DNA from 3 places in the Hydrogenoanaerobacterium saccharovorans genome. Region 1 is predicted to be linked to each of the others. Evidence: a T-box and tRNA genes for the amino acid it is inferred to sense, from the RefSeq annotation. Region 1 holds a T-box; the other regions hold tRNA genes.
The links. The T-box of region 1 lies ahead of aspS (aspartate--tRNA ligase). A T-box ahead of a tRNA ligase gene usually reads a tRNA of that ligase, here a tRNA-Asp.

Region 1 (6,110 bases):
AATGTGCGCACTGTCGCGCAACATAATATCGCACAAATCGGCAGTTGCACCGGTAGTGTGTATTTCACCGCGAAAGCCTCTGCCATAAAGCAGCGGCAGCCGCCCCGAATGGTCGATATGCGCATGGGTAAGCAATACATAGTCAATTTCTGATACGCTGACGGGAATCTCTTGATTTTGATACTCATCCGGGCCTTGCTCCAGCCCGCAGTCAATTAAGATATGCTTTCCGCAGGCTTCGAGGTAAAAACAGCTCCCGGTCACTTCATGGGTTGCGCCTAAAAATGTCAGTTGCATTGTGTAGCCCCCTTTTATCCTTTATTCTACCATTGAAATCCAATTGGTTCAATTACAGAAATGTAAAAGTTGTAAATATCAACTGCTTGCTGTAATATTACCACTCACCCGTTGTAATGCCCAGTACTTTTAATTGTGCTAGGTCCACCTCGTCGGGTGCATTGGTCATTAGGCAGGAGGCATCCTTTGCTTTGGGGAATGCGATGACCTGGCGCAGCGAATCTTCCCCGAGCATCAACATAACAAGGCGGTCCAACCCAAACGCAAAGCCGCCATGGGGCGGGGTGCCGTACTGAAATGCATTTACCATAAAGCCAAAACTGTCTTCTATTTGCTCTGCTGTAAAGCCCAGTGCCTCAAACATTTTTTGCTGCACCTCTTTTTGGTAGATGCGCATACTGCCGCTGCCAAGTTCAACGCCGTTGAGCACCACGTCGTAGGCTTGAGCACGTACACGGGCAGGGTCATCGGTGAGGTACTGCACATCCTCGGGGTACGGCATAGTAAACGGGTGGTGAGTCGCCACATAGCGCCCCGCCTCGTGCGAATATTCAAACTGAGGGAAATCGGTGACAAACAAAAACTTAAAATCGTCTTTGCGGCGCAGCCCCAGCAGTTCAGCTATATCTATGCGCAAAGCCCCCAGTGTACGGCGCACTGTATCAAGTTGGTCGGCACAGAAGAGAACAAAATCTCCCGGTTTTGCATCTACCGCCTTGAGGATTGCATCCATCTCTTCAGCGGTTAGGTATTTGGTGAGGATGGAATACAATTCGCCGTCGGGTTTCACTGCGATCCATGCCATACCCTTTGCGCCGTAGCTTACCGCTTTTTGGGTAAGCTCTTCAATAACCGTACGGGTAAAATCAGCACCGCCTTTTACATTGATGGCACGCACTGCCCCGCCTGCTTCCATCACATTGCGGAACACAGAAAAACCGCAAGACGATGCGATGTCGCTTACATCCACAATGGGCAGCCCAAAGCGGATATCGGGTTTATCCGTACCGTAAACATCCATTGCATGCTGCCATGTTATACGCAAAAACGGCTCGTCAAAACAGATGCCCAGAGTTTGCTCAAACAGGTGCTTGAATAAACGCTCCAAATGCTGCAAAATATCCTCTTGCTCAACAAACGACATCTCCATATCAACCTGCGTAAACTCCGGCTGGCGGTCGGCACGCAGGTCTTCGTCGCGAAAACAGCGTGCAACCTGATAATATTTATCCACTCCGCCCACCATCAGCAGCTGTTTAAAAATCTGCGGCGATTGAGGCAGCGCATAAAAGCAGCTTTCGTGTACACGGCTGGGCACAAGGTAATCGCGCGCACCCTCGGGGGTACTCTTGGTGAGCAAAGGGGTTTCTACTGCGAGAAAGCCATCGCCGTCCAAGTAATCTTGAACCGCTTTTTGCACCTGATGGCGAAAGCGCAGATTGCGCAGCATTTGCGGGCGCCGTATATCTAAAAATCGGTATTTCAGCCTCAGTTCTTCGCGCACAGGGGTTTGATCTTCAATTGCAAAAGGCAACGGATGTGCCTCACTTAACAGTTGTACCTGCGTTGCTTTCAGTTCTACCAAGCCGGTTGCAAGCTTAGGGTTGAGGGTCTCTTCATCGCGCAAGCGAATCAATCCGCTTACCGCAACAACAGACTCATTTTTCAGCGTTTCTGCTGTTGCAAAGTCCTCCTCTGTAAGGTTGGCAATATCAAACACTACTTGCAAAATTCCCTCACGGTCGCGCAGGTCGATAAACACAACGCCACCCATATCACGTTTGGTTTGTACCCAACCCATTACCGTTTCTGTCTTTCCTACGTCTTTTTCGCGGTACAATCCGCAATAACCTGTTCTTTTCATAATATAATACTCCTTTCGCTAGTTAAAATTTTTCTGTAAAATACAAAACAAAAAAGCCCTTCGTCCGCTTGAAATTATTCAAGGGACGAAAGACTTTATCTTCCGTGGTACCACCCAAATGAACCGTAAATACGGTCCTCTCATCGGCACAAGCTTTGTCGCTGATGCCTATCGGCTGTAACGCGCCGCCCGCGGCTAAGCCTACTTGCAAATGCTTTCGGTTAGCAACTAGGGGATGTTCTTCCGTCAAAAATCCGCGCCGAACTCTCACCTAACATCGGCTCTCTGTACCTACCATTTCGACTTACTCTTCCCGTCATCGTTTTTATGGTGTATTCAGTTTTACAGTTTTGATTGGGTTTATTATACCCTGCCAATACGAAATGTCAAGGGCTTTTTTAATGAAATTGAAATTTGTTTTTGGATAAACTGCCAATTTATACATATATGCAGTTACAGCTTGCCTTGCTGCCAACAATGGTAGCACAAACCGATGTACTTATCGTTGCCGCCAATTTCGATTTGCTCGCCCTCTTTGACTATTTTACCGTCTTTGATGCGCGCGTTTACTTCAGCCTTGCGCCCGCATTTGCAAACCGATTTGATTTCGGTAAGCGAATCTGCAATCTCAAACAGCCGCTTGCTGCCCTCGAACATTTGGGTACGAAAATCGGTTTTGAGCCCATAACACAGTACGGGAACCGAATTCATGGCTATTTCTTTCAGTTGGTCAATTTGTATGCCTGTAAGAAACTGCGCCTCGTCTATAATCAATACATCATATTGCTTATTGTGCAAAAACCAATCGTTCAGATCCATCTTAGGTGTAATTACAATCCCTTTGCCCGTAAGCCCGATGCGGCTTTTTACAATATCGGCGCCGTCACGGCTATCCAAAGCAGGCTTCATCAGCCCCACATTGTAGCCCTTTTCTTCATAATTAAATTTTGCCATCAGCGCCTGTGCAGATTTTGAGCTGCCCATCGCGCCGTATTTAAAATAAAGCTTTGGCATAAAATAGCCTCCTCATTTTTCTTTGTTACAGCTCCTCTGCTTTTTTTAGGTGCTCCGCAAAAAGATTGCCAATCCCATCCAAGCTGCCCAAACCCTGCAACAGTATCTGCGTTTGGTACCCTTTTTGTTCCAGAATCATCTTCCAAGAATCCTCATCGTCCCCCGCCATATCATTTTGCGCATGGTCACCTGCAACAATCATAAAGGGCATTAGAACCACCTTTTTAATTTCGTGTTTATCCAAGCGCCCCAATACATAATCAAGGTTGGGGAAACCCTCTACCGTGCCCACATAAACACGCTCGTATCCCAACGAGCGAAACGTGTTTTCCAACTGGCTGTATGCCCCGTTTGCAAAGTGGTCGGTACCGTGCCCCATTAGAACCAGAGCTTCATCGTTGCCGAGTGCAGGCACCTCTTTCATCAACAATGCGCAGCAGTCGATGTAATCCTGTACATCACTCAACAACGGCTTGCCAAGCTTTACGCTGGTAAATTTGTGCGCTTGCCCGCTGATTTGGTAACACATCTTGTCGTATTCCACACCGTTGATAACGTGAGTGGACTGGCACACAATCTCGTCGTAACCTTGCTCAGCCAATCGGATTAGCAGCTGTTCGGGGCTTTCTACTGCAATGCCCTGCGCTTTTTGCAGCTTACGAATCACCATACCCGAAGTAAATGCCCGAAACAGGTCATAATCCGGCATTGCATTGTGCAAACGCTGTTCAATCTTCTCAATTGCTGCCATTGCATCGGGATAAGTTGTACCAAAACTGATAACCACCAGTGCTTTTTTATTCATGGCAAATTTCCTCCGACATTTGTCAATTTTATTTGATACGTTAAATGAACATTATAAAGGCTATTATATCATTTTTTCTATCTGCGGGAAAGAAGAACAAAAAAACACACCCGCGGTTTATCTTTGCGGATGTGCTTTTGCATCATTTTGTTTTTACTAGATAAGGTCTGCCAATTGTTCACCGATTTTAATAAGATCGATGCCTTTGGTAAAGTTAAGGCATGTTCCCGATGGGTAGCGTGTTTTTTCTACCCAGTGTGCAGGGATAGCATCCACACCGTATTTTGCGCCGAGGATAGCGCCTGCAACTGCGCCAATGGTATCGGCATCGCGGGCAAAGTTGCCTGCTACGATAACGCCTGTTTTAAAATCTTTGTGTGCCATTTTCAGTGCTGCAAATGCAGACGGAATTGCCTCAGCCGTAGTTGCCCACGTGCTTGCACGCAATTCGTCGTGCAGCGGCATCCATGCATCAATAATAGAGCCGTTGGCTTTTTCTATAATTTCAAAGGCACGGTTCATGCTGTAATACAGCCACGAATCGGTGGGAATGGGCTTCATCGCTGCGGCGATAATTTCGTCCATGGTACCGTCCACCATAGCAACCGCAACAGCCGCCGCAACCGCCTGTGCGCCCCAAATGCCGTCTGCATAATGGCTGATGGAGGCATCAATTTCTGCCATAGCAGCTGCACGCTCGGGGTCGCCCGCGCAGATAACGCCGACAGGAGGAATGCGCATTGCCGTGCCGTCGCTTAAATGGTATGTATTGAATTTGCCCGATTGGGGTGGGCGCAGCCCTTTACGCAAATTGTTGGCGGCGGCGATTTCGCTCGCTCCGCCTCTTTTGAATTCATCCTGTACCACAACATCCTCAAACCATGCTTTCACCACTTCGTCGGTGGTTAACTTGCCCTTACAACCTATCAAGGTTTTGGCTGTAAGCAGTGCAAACTCGGTATCGTCGGTACTCCAAGAAGCGCCGCTGTTAAAGTCGGTAGTAATGCCGTAATTCACGCGGTTATCCTGCATTCTGGAGGCATCGCCAAAGGAATCGCCAATCGCAAGCCCGCATATACAGCCGACTGCCTTATTTCTTGCCAGGCTTTTATCTGCTCTAAGCTGTTCTGTTGTAATCATGTATCTTCTCCTTTTTTGTACAAGGTTAAAGTTCTTCGATAGTAAGATTGCCGAAACCGCTTCTGCCGAGGCTATACATCGCATAGCCTGCCATACCGTAGGTGTGGGTGGAATCTTCTACCTGCAACAGCTGTTTACCGTCTACAGACAGTGTTATGTGTGAGCCGATTACAAGCAGTTCCACTGTATATTCTTTGTTGTATTGCCACGCAAACGGGCATGATGCAAGCTGCTTCATACCGCTGTTGTTACAGTAAATTGCCACACCGTTTTCGGTAAAGCCGCCGTAATAGCCGCGCAATGCACCCTGTACTCGTGCCGATACGAGATGGCTTTCTCCTGTATACGGGGTGATCTTTCCTGTAATGCGTATATCTCGCATATAATAGCTGCCTGTCATTGCCTCGGCGTGCTCAAGGCACATTGCATTTATCATACCGTTTTCAATCTCCCATGCGCCATGATTGTGCGAAAAAGGAGTGATGGATGCAAACTCTTTTTTCTGCTTGGAGATGTCTATGGTATAGCTTGCTTTACCTGTAATGGTAAAATCGTCTATGTACAAACAACCAAAATCTTTGTTTTTTGCAGGGGAATTTGCTTCAAACAACAGCCCGATTTCATCCACCATTGCGCCGTCAAGCTGTGGGATGGTAAATGAGATTTTCTGCCATCCTTCTTCTTTGATGACCATACCGCCCAACAAAACATCCTGCTTGGTGGAGGTATTGCGCACATAAGGGTTTAGAATAATGCTCTCGCCGGTGTAGCGGTCGGCATATACCATCATCGAAACAGTTTGCCCCGGATAGGCTGTGGGCGAAAATACCGGCATATACCGCTCATCGTCAAAATCTTCTCGGCGGTAAAACGGTTTGTAGTAAATTTTACATTTCTGCCCGCGCGACATGCGGTCAAATAAAATTTCGGCAGAACCTGTACCGCTGTATGCACGCAGGGTAGAGTGGCGCAGTGAGCATGCGTTGCTGG
Region 2 (6,110 bases), 900 kb from region 1:
GATAAACATATCGGTTACCGTTACCTTAGCTGCCGAAAGCAGAACAGGAACCGTTTCGCGCACTGCTGTACCTGCGGTGATTACATCTTCGATAATAATAATGCGGTCACCATCTTGTGGTTTGTAGCCCACCAAGCTGCCGCCTTCGCCATGATCTTTTGCTTCTTTGCGATTGAAGAAAAACGGCTTATCAATATCAAATTCTCGTGCTAAAGCCCCTGCCGCAGATGTTGCAAGAGGAATCCCCTTGTATGCCGGCCCGAACATCGCATCAAAATTATTACCGCAGGTATCTTTGATGCATTGCGCATAAAATTTGCCTAACTCAGAAATCTGTGCACCTGTACGGTAGTTACCTGTATTTACAAAATAAGGCGATAACCTGCCACTTTTGGTTTTAAACTCACCAAAGCGCAGAACATCTGCGCTCATCATAAATTCTATAAATTTTATTTTTGAAGCTGTTAACATAATCGTCCTCATTTCGTGATATTCTAGACATATTGTGATAATTATATCATATAGTTTGTCCAAATACAACAAAACTGTATCCAAAATGTTGCAAAAAGTTCATTTTGGATTCATATTTCGATACACCGCTTGTAGAGGTTTATATAAGAAGATTTTAAGCTGCGATATGCTTCGAACACATGCTCATAATCTTTATTTGCATTGTAGAGTATGTCATCAAAATTCTCGACCACAACCTGCACAATCTCATTACAGATTTTATTATCACGTGCCATTTTGGTGAGTATCTCAATTGTTTTTTCTTTGCTGAAACTGTCCTTGTAGCTTCGTTTACCGCACAACGCGCTCATAATATCTGCAACTGCAACTGCCCGTTCGCTTAAAGTAAGGTCCTGCGCTGTCAATCCTCGCGGATAGCCTGAACCGTCCATTTTTTCGTGGTGGCGCACTGCTATTTTGCAAATTACCGGGTCAATGTAATCCTTTAGTATTTCTTCGGTTACCACTACATGATGCTTCATTATCTCCATTTCGGGGCGTGTAAGCTTGCCTGGATTTTCTAATATTTGAATTGGAGTTGAGATTTTACCTAGGTCGTGAAGCAATGCACCATAATAAACTGCATTTTTTTGAGGCTCTGTTAAATTGATTCGTTTTGCGATTTGCATGCTAATGCCAACCGTTAAAATTGTATGAGTTACCGTCGCTTCGCTGCGAAAGTCTATAACATAGACGAGCAGTTTTAAATAACGGTCCACCTCAGCAGGTGTGAAATCATAATGAGCCACAAAGTCAATTAATTCTTCAAGGTAACTTCCGTTTGCAATACGTGTAACAATATCGAATTGCTCGTTGGCTAAAAGGAAAAGTTCAAACAATTCTGCGCTGAATTTTTTTGGGGGGAACGACTTGCTAAGCGATTCATCAAATTGATAGCCGGTGTTTTTAAGATAGATGTCCAGCCTGTCCGCTAACGATATCATCATTGCAATCTCTTTATGAGTGCAATCTAAGTCTAAAATTTTATCATAATCTAAATGATGATAAAGAACCGCCTCTGCTAAATCTGACAGAGGTGAAAAATTATTTATAAACAAGTAGCCATATACGGAATGATCCCAAACACTTTTGGTTTCAAACTCCACTATATTATCTATCTCTTCGGTTTTATAAGCACCTATATCATGCATCATTGCTAAAAAACATATTCTTTGTATTAAATAATCGGAGCAAGTGCCCTGGCACTGTAACATTTTGCAAACAATATAAGCAACCCGTTCACCATGATCGACAAGCCTATGGTCTACCAAGTTGAGGGTTTTACGAACAATTGAGATAATATCTCTATTTTGCATTGCAATCATATGATACCTCCGTTGTCAGGGTTTTGATACACAAGTTGATAACAATTAAAAAAATTACCCTCCGAAACAGTTACTCGGAGGGTAATTTTGGAGGCGCCACCCGGAATCGGACCGGGGATAAAGGTTTTGCAGACCTCTGCCTTACCGCTTGGCTATGGCGCCACATTCTATTATATACTAAAAGGCACTTAGCTATTACTAAATGCCTTTTATTTTTGTTGGAGCGGGTTACGAGGTTCGAACTCGCTACCTCCACCTTGGCAAGGTGGCGCTCTACCAAATGAGCTAAACCCGCAAATGGTGCCTTCGGTCGGAATCGAACCAACGACACGAGGATTTTCAGTCCTCTGCTCTACCAACTGAGCTACAAAGGCATATCGCTTTAGAGAAAGAAAATGGCGACCTGGATGGGGTTCGAACCCACGACCTCTAGCGTGACAGGCTAGCGTTCTAACCAGCTGAACTACCAGGCCAAATGTGGTGGGAACAACAGGGCTCGAACCTGTGACCCTCTGCTTGTAAGGCAGATGCTCTCCCAGCTGAGCTATGCTCCCACATCATTTTCTTTTCTTTTCCTTAGCGACGAGATTTATTATACTATACCTTGTACTTAATGTCAATGCATTTTTTGAAATTTTTTCTTTTTTTCGACATAAACACTACACAAATCATAAAAAACCTTATAATTACTAGCTATTTGCGGCCAATAAACGAATGTCTTCGCTTGTAAAACGATACTTTTTATTGCAAAAGTGGCAGGCAACTTCTGTTATAGGTTGTTCGTCCGCCATATCATTAAGTTCTTGTTTACCCAAAGAAATCAGCGCTCGCTCTATACGCTCTTTACTGCAATTGCAGCGGTACTCAACAGCAGCTTCATCAAGCAAATTGGGGTCAAAGCCCTCCAACACTTTGAAACACACCTGCTCAGGCGTAGCACCATCGGCAATCATTTTTGAAATAGCAGGCATCTGATTTACATTTTTCTCAATCAAATCGATTTCTTCATCGGTTGCACCGGGCAAAAGCTGCACTAAATATCCTCCTGCCGCTTTTACGGTAAGGTTCGGATTAACAAGCACACCCAAAGCACAAACGGTGGGAATCTGCTCGCTTACAGCAAAGTAGCTTGTGATATCTTCGGCAATTTCGCCCGATACAATTGGAATTTGTCCCACGTAAGGCTCTTTTAAGCCAATATCCTTAATAACCTGCAAGCTTCCCTGTGTGCCCACGGCGCCCTTTACGTCAAGCTTGCCATACTGGTTGAGTGGCAGCTCTACAATGGGGTTCTGCACATAAACACGCGGGTTGCCGTGTGAATCCGATACAGCGATAACAGAGCCGGCAGGTCCGTCACCTGCAAGGCGAATTGTAATGGAATCCTGCTCACCTTTAAGAGCTGAACCCATCATAGATGCAGCGGTTGCGAGCCTGCCAATGGCTGCCGTTACAACAGCAGAAGTTTTATGGATCTGCTCCGCTTTAGCGACAATATCGGTAGAATCTATGGCAGTGCAAACAATGCCCCCGTTTGCAGAAATAGCTCGTACAATTTTGCTCATGTGGTTTTCCTCCGAATGCGAATAGATTTGGTATTATTTGCGGAAATGCCCCCGCGTTCAACGGGCAGTTTGCGCGTAACATAAATAAGCCTTTGTGTGGTATTTGTAGGGTCATTGAACGTATCATCGCCATAAACAGCTATTGTCTCAAGCCCTGCTGTTTTAATAAAAGCATCCATCTCGTTTGGAGTATAAGCACGTTCGCTAAAGCATTCGCTTTCGCGAAAATAGTGTTCTCCATCCTTAACAAAAAAGTCGAGATCAATATTAACAATATGGTGGTGTTTGGTGTACTCATTCTGCCACACACAGCAACAATCATCATTTTCATAAAAAAAAGTATTGCAGCCAAGTATTTCGCGGTGTTTGTATACTGAGTTTACATCAAAAATAAAAAGGCCCTCCGGTGCGGTGAACATAGCAACCCTGTTAAACGCCTGCTGAAGTGCTTGCTCGTCTGTAATATGGTTTAGGCTGTCAAGCGCACAGATGGTAACGTCGATTGTCCCGTAAAGATTAAGCGAAGTCATGTCTTGGCACAGAAAAAGTGCAGTAGGTACTTTGGGCGCAGCAAAAGACAGCATCTCAGCCGAACTATCCACCCCAATTACATCGTAACCAAGATTTACAAGTTCTGCCGACAGGCTGCCTGTTCCGCACGCCAAATCAAGTAGTAATTCGACATGATCTGTATGTTGTTTAATTATCGTATCAAAATAACGTGCCCGGTCAATATAAGACACATTGCCTGTAAGACGGTCGTAATGGTTGGCAAAGTAAGCATATGCCATGGTTATTTTTCCTTTTCCTGTTCATCCATAGCATCCAAACGGTCAAAAACGATGCGATAACCGTCACAGCCGTAATTGAGCGAACGGTTTACCCTGCTTATGGTAGCGGTAGATGCCCCTGTGGCATTCACAATATCGCTGTAAACCTTATGCTCATCCAGCATTTTAGCTACTTGTAGGCGTTGAGACAATGCTTTGAGTTCAGGTACTGTGCACAAATCATCAAAAAAATCGTAGCATTCTTCCATGGTTCGCAGTGAAAGTACCGCCTTAAATAAAATCTCGACATTAATATCCTTAAGTTTAGAATTCATAGATATGCCCTCCAAAATGTTATGTTAAGCGTGAGCAGACAACACATCTGACTGTTTAACGCTTGTGATTGTTAAAGTGGCGTTTACTTTTAGTTTAACATACTAAACCGTGAAAGTAAACAACATAAATATGAATTTTAATTGACAGTTTTAATTTTTTATGTATTAAAGCAAATCATTTTTGAGAATATCGTCATAAGTTTCGCGCTTAATAACCACCCTGGATTCGCCGTCTTTCACCATAACGACAGGTGGCTTTGGCAAGCGATTATAGTTGGATGACATGGAATAATTGTATGCCCCTGTTGCAAGCACAGCCAATATGTCACCTGCCTGTGCTTTTTGAATGAGCATTCCTTCGCCTATGAGATCCCCGCTTTCGCAGCATTTACCTGCTACAGTTACAGTCATATCACGCTGCTGATTTGCCTTGTTGGCAACCAATGCATGATATTCGGAGTGGTAGAGTGCATAACGCGGGTTGTCGGTCATACCGCCATCCACCGAAACATAGGTACGAACATTGGGGATGTTTTTTACGGCACCGATGGTATACAGTGTAATGCCTGCATTGCCAACCACCGAGCGCCCCGGCTCAATAATGATATACGGAATCTGCAACCCAAGCTGTGCACATGTTTGGTGTACAACCTTAGAAACACGCTCCATATAACGGTCGTATTCCACCGGCTGGTGGTCGGGCACATATTTGATGCCAAAACCTCCGCCAAGATTGAGTTCTTGCAATTCCATGCCGGTTTCACGCTTGATGTCTGCGATAAAGCCGAGCATTACCTGTGCAGCCAGTTCAAATGGTTCAATATCAAAAATTTGTGAACCAATGTGGCAGTGCAGCCCTTTCAGGGTAATATTCTTGTAGGCGGATGCCAGTTTTACTGCTTGCATTGCCTCACCGGTTTCGAGCGCAAGCCCAAACTTGCTGTCGATTTGCCCTGTACGGATAAACTCGTGGGTGTGCGCATCGATACCAGGCTTAACGCGAAAAAAGATGCTGACATTTTTGCCTTGCGCTGACGCAAGCTGATTGAGCACATCTAATTCGGTAAGATTATCGACAACAATTCTGCCAACGCCATACTGCAATGCTGTCACCAGTTCTTCAACCGTTTTATTGTTTCCATGATAAAAAATATGCTCGGGGGGAAAACCCACGCTCATGGCGGTGTGCAGCTCACCACCTGACACTACATCAAGTCCCATCCCCTCTTCCATTGCGATTTTACACAGAGCTTTACAGCAAAGTGCCTTGCTTGCATAGGCAGCGATACCATTACCGCTGTAAAATCGGTCGATTGAGTTTTTATATTTGCGGCAGTTGCTGCGTATCTGCGCCTCGTCCATGACATAAAGCGGAGTTCCGTATTGTTCAGCAAGGGCGACGGTATCCATTCCGCCAATGGTGAGGTGGCCTAATTTATTTACATTAAGGCAATCTGATACAAACATAATAAGCTCCATTCCGCCGTCCTGCATCGGCATTTCTAGTCAGTATAACTATGTCTCTTATCCCGCAGGGCAAGGAATGATAAGAGCTTTTAAGCGCAGGTTCGTTGTAAAGATTAAAGATACGAACACATTATTTGC
Region 3 (6,110 bases), 630 kb from region 1:
AAAGCAGCGATGCTGAATAACATGGCAGAAGAGTTTGTTAAACAACACAAAAATGTTGCTATAGAATTGGCGGACAAAACTCTAGGCATTGACCAAGTAGAGAGCTTTTACCGTAGTTTTCTTGATAATGTTCCTTATGAAATATACATAGGACGTTATATTGGAGAAACCATTACGATATACCATTTACAATTCGGAGGTGGAAACAGTTATAGACTTACCATCGCAGCAGACGATAAAAAAACGGAGCATGATTTAAAAGAAATAAATAAAACCGAAAATGAATACGTGTTTACGACTGATAAAACAATATCAAATCAGGCTATAGAGGTTGGAACAAAGGGTGCCAATGGCTTAACAATTAATAATCTCTGCCAGCATACATGGGAGCATGAAATAAGCGATGAGCTTATAAAAATAGTAGGTGTCGATAAATACGAACAATGGCGAGATGAGCATGCCAGCAGAACACAGTGTAATATTAACATATATAGCTTTTTGAAATTCTTTAATATTTCGCACAGTGAATTTATGGAAGCTTGTGGAAATGCGTTGAAAAATCAAGATCAATTACAGGCCATTATAAAGCAAGTGTATCCGGAAAAGCTAATAAATCAAGATAAGCCAACAGAACCCCGAACAACTTCATCCAAAGCAGAGGCTTCCAGTCAAGAAGAAGATGCGCAGAAGGAGATCCCTGATATAACAGGAGATGAATATCTTAAAGATGTTGAGCAGGGAATCATAGCTGAAATTAACGCAGAGCGGGAGTCATTAGGACTTAGCAAGCTGGAATACGATAAAAATTTACGCTCAGCTGCCCGTATTCGCAGCCGAGAACTTTATAAAAGCGGGGTTTGGGACCATACGAGACCTAACGGTGACCCGTGGCAAACGGTGTTAAGAGAGGATGTACCAATTAAATATGCTTCAGCAGGGGAAAATTTAGCAAATGTAGAATATAACGATCCACGCGTTGAACTACATACAGATGCTAATTGGTGGTTTGAAGAGTGGAAGAGTAGCCCATCTCATTATGAAAATATTTGTCGCGAAGAGTTTACGCATATAGGCGCAGGTGTTTATGTTGTTGAAGAAGATAATGGTATGATTGTAGCTTACGCAACAACTATTTTTGTAAAGTATTAATGGAGAAAGCGTACAGAAAAACCATCTGTGCGCTTTTTTAAGCGTAGTCTTGACTACTTTTTATTTTCTTCACCAAATTTTTTAATTTCTTCTACATTTTCATTGTTTGTAATTGGAATATTTGCTTGAGCATTCATAAAATCACGCTGAATACCTGCATAAAAGGTATATTCACTAACTACATCTTTTTTAGGGTCAATCCTTGCCCGATTGCCATGGAGAACTGCGTCCCCTTTGGGGTCAATTATCTTACGGTTACTCTTTTTTCGATTATCCATTAATTAACCATACTCCTTCTTGTTGTTTTTGATAACCTTATTTTACGTAAAATTGCTTTTATTATAAGAGGATTATAATGCTAAAATTTGAAGCTTAAATATAATAGTTAATTTTTGAAAAAAGCATTGACATTATCTGATATATATAGTATAATAAATTTCGTCGCTCGGGGCAAAGAGATAAATGATGTGGGAGCATAGCTCAGCTGGGAGAGCATCTGCCTTACAAGCAGAGGGTCACAGGTTCGAGCCCTGTTGTTCCCACCACATTTGGCCTGGTAGTTCAGTTGGTTAGAACGCTAGCCTGTCACGCTAGAGGTCGTGGGTTCGAACCCCATCCAGGTCGCCATTTTCTTTCTCTAAAGCGATATGCCTTTGTAGCTCAGTTGGTAGAGCAGAGGACTGAAAATCCTCGTGTCGTTGGTTCGATTCCGACCGAAGGCACCATTTGCGGGTTTAGCTCATTTGGTAGAGCGCCACCTTGCCAAGGTGGAGGTAGCGAGTTCGAACCTCGTAACCCGCTCCAACAAAAATAAAAGGCATTTAGTAATAGCTAAGTGCCTTTTAGTATATAATAGAATGTGGCGCCATAGCCAAGCGGTAAGGCAGAGGTCTGCAAAACCTTTATCCCCGGTCCGATTCCGGGTGGCGCCTCCAAGAATAAAAAGAGATGAACAGTATCTGTTCATCTCTTTTTATTCTTTATTTAATTATAAGTATATACCTTGAACAATTATATGGATATGTTATACTTTATATAAGCTGTACAAGGAAATTTGATTTGATTTGGGGAAAACACATGAATAATCTTGAACAATACACGAACAGGCGCACCATGCTTAAACTAACATGGCCAATATTTATTGAGATTGTTTTGCAAATGTTAGTAGGTAATATGGATCAGGTTATGGTGAGCCGATATTCACAAAATTCGGTCGGAGCTATAGGGAATGCTAATCAGATCATGAATGTACTGCTACTGACATTTAGTGTTATCAGTATGGCTACCACAATTTTAGTTTCACAATATCTAGGTTCAAATAGTTATCAACGAGTGGCCGAAACCTATACTATTGCCATCATTGTCAATTTGCTATTTAGTCTTATTGTAAGCGGAGTTTTAGTGGTATTCAATCAACCAATTTTTCAGTGGATGCATGTTCCGAAAGAACTTATGCATGAGTCAAGTCAATACATAAGTGTAATTGGTGCGTTTATATCTTTTCAGGCAATTTTTTTGACATTCTCTGCTTTTTTTCGAAGTAATGCATGGATGAAAGAATCCATGTATATCTCGGTAGTTATTAATTTGCTAAATATTTTAGGCAACACCTTTCTGATTCCCAAATCAGGCGTTGTAGGAGCGGCTATTTCAAGTAATATTAGTCGATTTGTTGGTGTTGTTTTGATTATTATCATTTTTATAAAAAAATCACATATTAAAATTTCTGTTCGATGGCCCAAACCGTTCCCGGTGAAGCAATTAAAATCACTGCTTGCTATTGGTTTGCCATCTGCAGGAGAATCTCTTTCATATAACTTTTCACAAATAGTAATTATGAGTTTTGCCAATACCTTTGGAACTATAACAATTAATACCAAGGTATATGCAGGCATGTTTGCAATGCTATCTTATTTGTACGCTTCTGCAATCGGCCAGGCACAGCAGATTGTTGTCGGGTATTTTATTGGTGCAAAAATGTTGGATGAAGCCTATCTTGGTGTGCGAAAAACATTGAATTCAGCTGTTAAAATATCGTTATTAATTTCAACAACATTATTTTTGTTCAGTAGTTATACATTCCGGTTATTGACTGATAATCCTGAAGTGATTTCATTAGGCAAAATAATTATGGGAATTGAAATTTTCCTTGAAGTAGGTAGAGCTGTCAACATCGTTTTAGTTCGTGCGTTGCAGGGGACAGGGGATATCCGATACCCAACCATAGTTGGTATTGTATGCCAATGGGTGATTGCGGTTGGAGGCTCGCTTGTGCTTGGCGTGTTGTTGGATATGGGACTGGTAGGTATTTGGATTGGTATGGCGATGGATGAATGTATCCGAGCTGTTATTTTTATGTTTCGCTGGAAAAGTGGCAAGTGGCGCAATAAAAGAATTGTAGAAGCATAAAATGGGTTTGATTTACTATTTTTACATACAAAGAGTGTCTAGTGCCAGTATTTTTTAGAGTATAATTAAACTCAGTAGGCATAACTGCAACACTATTTCGCATAGCCTTTATCGGGGTGATGCGGGTTGAATAAAGCCATTAAGAAAAAATTTTTACTGATAACGATTATATTGTCTTTTTTGGGGTTATCGATTGCTTACGGAATAATGTTGGAATTGAGCAAAACACAGCCTGTAATTGCTAGCATAACAACACATCCAACTATTGTAATTGATGCTGGGCATGGGGGCATGGATGGAGGGGCAGTTGGTGTCCATAAAGAAATCGAAAAGGATATTAATCTATCAATCTCAATTATGTTAAATACCATGCTTAAAGCAGGTGGCTATAATACGGTAATGACACGAGATGACGATGTCTCCATTCATGATCCGCAATATACTTCTGTACGACAGCAAAAAGTATCGGATATCAGAAACCGCCTCAAAATTGCAGAAGAAACGCCAAATGCAATTTTCGTAAGTGTTCATCAAAATCGATTTGAACAAAGCAAATATTATGGTACTCAGATTTTTTACAGTACTAACAACAAGGAGGGTAAAATCCTAGCTGAAACTTTACGCAAACAATTTAAAACATTACTACAGCCGGAAAATGAAAGAGAAACAAAGCCTGCTCAAAAAAATTTGTATATCTTACACCATGCTACATGCCCGGCAGTTATGGTAGAATGTGGTTTTTTATCTAACCCGCGTGAGGCGGAACTTCTTTCGACTGAAGAATATCAGCAAAAAGTGGCTTTTACTATATATACTGCTTTGATGAGCTACTTTGAAAATGGAGTTTCAGGTCTTGCGGAAGATTAGGCATAGCGGTTTTTACCGCAGGAGGACGTATATATGGCCGGAAAAATTAAAACAGTATTTGTGTGCAATAATTGTGGGTTTGAGTCACCCAAATGGTACGGGAAATGCCCAGATTGCGGAGAATGGAACAGCTTTGCCGAAGAAACGCGCGCACCATTAAAAGCATCTGCTGTAAGTAAGCAGTTACCTGTGTTTTCGGTGCAATATGACGCTGCCTATGTATCAAGCCTGAATGAAGTAGATTCAAGCGAAGAACACCGTTATAAAACAGGTCTTCATGAATTTGACCGTGTATTGGGCGGCGGTATTGTACGTGGCAGTTTGGTTTTGCTTGGCGGTGATCCGGGCATCGGCAAATCAACTATTCTGCTGCAAATTTGCGAACATCTATGCAATAATTTAAAAGTATTGTATGTATCAGGAGAGGAGAGTAGAGCGCAGGTAAAGCTGAGAGCAAATCGCTTGGGGGTTACTACAAATGATTTGCTCTTGATGGCACACACCGATATTGAGTATGTTGTAAGCGCAATACAGGCAAACAAGCCTGATGTAGTTATTGTAGATTCAATCCAAACCATGGTAGCGTCAACCATCAGTTCAAGCTGTGGGAGTGTATCACAGGTCAAAGAGTGCACACAAATTCTTGCCCGCCTTGCCAAAAGCGAGAATGTATCCATTTTCATTGTAGGGCACGTGAATAAAGACGGCGCGATTGCAGGCCCTAAAGTTTTGGAACATATTGTTGATACAGTGCTTTATTTTGAGGGCGAACGTAATCTATTTTATCGAATTTTGCGTGCTGTAAAAAATCGTTATGGCTCTACTAACGAAATTGGCGTATTCGAGATGTGTGATAAGGGGTTGCGTGAGGTAGAAAACCCCTCCATGATGCTTCTTTCAGGCAAACCAAGTGGAGTTTCAGGTACTTGCGTTGCTTGTGTAATGGAGGGATCGCGCCCAATTCTTGCCGAAATTCAAGCATTGGTTTCTAAATCCAGCTTTGGTGTACCACGTAGAATGTCAACCGGATTTGATTACAATCGAGCAGCTTTGCTCATTGCCGTATTAGAGAAAAGGGGAGGCTATTTTTTCGGTAATCTTGATGCATATATCAATGTAGTTGGAGGACTAAAACTAGATGAGCCTGCTGTTGACCTTCCAGTTGCACTATCGCTAATTTCCAGCCTGCTTGATAAACCTATCAGCGATAATGTGATAGCATTTGGTGAAATAGGCCTTGCTGGTGAATTGAGAGCCGTTACAGGTATAGAACAGCGTATTAAAGAGGCAAAGCGTATGGGCTTTGAACGCTGTATCGTGCCCAAAGCCTGCCTCAAAGGCCTAGATATAGCAACGTACAATATTGAAATTGTTGGCATACGTTCTATAAGTGAGGCTTTTAAATATATTAAACTTTAAAAAATACCCGTCATAAATGACGGGTATTTTTGCGTACATTTGTATAATTACAAACAGGTTCATCTTTGCAAGCTGAGGCTGCTGCGCGCACATAATAGAGGCATCCTTTTTCTGTAATTTCGTGGGGATTGGTGACACTGGTGATCCCCTCTAAACAGCAATATCCGTCCTGCTGGTTTTGACAATTTCTATCGCATGGAATCATCAACATTAAAAATGAACCCCTCTCAAATGATTATAACAAAACTTTCTTTTTCTTTCATAAA

Region 2: it has a tRNA-Asp gene. The T-box ahead of aspS (aspartate--tRNA ligase) is inferred to sense a tRNA for this amino acid. The anticodon was not compared.
Region 3: it has a tRNA-Asp gene. The T-box ahead of aspS (aspartate--tRNA ligase) is inferred to sense a tRNA for this amino acid. The anticodon was not compared.

What each region holds. Positions count from the first base shown of each region.
Region 1 covers NZ_RKRD01000001.1:805,269-811,378, reverse strand. Annotated here, with positions in the region: gene EDD70_RS03740 (MBL fold metallo-hydrolase RNA specificity domain-containing protein) at 1-297, opposite strand, end outside; gene aspS (aspartate--tRNA ligase) at 395-2,161, opposite strand; T-box leader at 2,240-2,490, opposite strand; gene EDD70_RS03725 (thymidine kinase) at 2,615-3,175, opposite strand; gene EDD70_RS03720 (sirohydrochlorin cobaltochelatase) at 3,201-3,980, opposite strand; gene EDD70_RS03715 (ADP-ribosylglycohydrolase family protein) at 4,137-5,120, opposite strand; gene EDD70_RS03710 (ADP-ribosylglycohydrolase family protein) at 5,146-6,110, opposite strand, start outside.
Region 2 covers NZ_RKRD01000001.1:1,701,839-1,707,948, forward strand. Annotated here, with positions in the region: gene pyrE (orotate phosphoribosyltransferase) at 1-471, opposite strand, end outside; gene EDD70_RS07985 (HD-GYP domain-containing protein) at 582-1,835, opposite strand; tRNA gene EDD70_RS07990 (tRNA-Cys) at 1,924-1,997, opposite strand; tRNA gene EDD70_RS07995 (tRNA-Gly) at 2,055-2,130, opposite strand; tRNA gene EDD70_RS08000 (tRNA-Phe) at 2,134-2,209, opposite strand; tRNA gene EDD70_RS08005 (tRNA-Asp) at 2,232-2,308, opposite strand; tRNA gene EDD70_RS08010 (tRNA-Val) at 2,314-2,389, opposite strand; gene hslO (Hsp33 family molecular chaperone HslO) at 2,525-3,400, opposite strand; gene EDD70_RS08020 (class I SAM-dependent DNA methyltransferase) at 3,397-4,191, opposite strand; gene EDD70_RS08025 (YerC/YecD family TrpR-related protein) at 4,194-4,505, opposite strand; gene lysA (diaminopimelate decarboxylase) at 4,671-5,972, opposite strand.
Region 3 covers NZ_RKRD01000001.1:1,434,412-1,440,521, forward strand. Annotated here, with positions in the region: gene EDD70_RS06700 (CAP domain-containing protein) at 1-1,149, shown strand, start outside; gene EDD70_RS06705 (hypothetical protein) at 1,203-1,427, opposite strand; tRNA gene EDD70_RS06710 (tRNA-Val) at 1,619-1,694, shown strand; tRNA gene EDD70_RS06715 (tRNA-Asp) at 1,700-1,776, shown strand; tRNA gene EDD70_RS06720 (tRNA-Phe) at 1,799-1,874, shown strand; tRNA gene EDD70_RS06725 (tRNA-Gly) at 1,878-1,953, shown strand; tRNA gene EDD70_RS06730 (tRNA-Cys) at 2,011-2,084, shown strand; gene EDD70_RS06735 (MATE family efflux transporter) at 2,227-3,558, shown strand; gene EDD70_RS06740 (N-acetylmuramoyl-L-alanine amidase) at 3,685-4,425, shown strand; gene radA (DNA repair protein RadA) at 4,459-5,844, shown strand.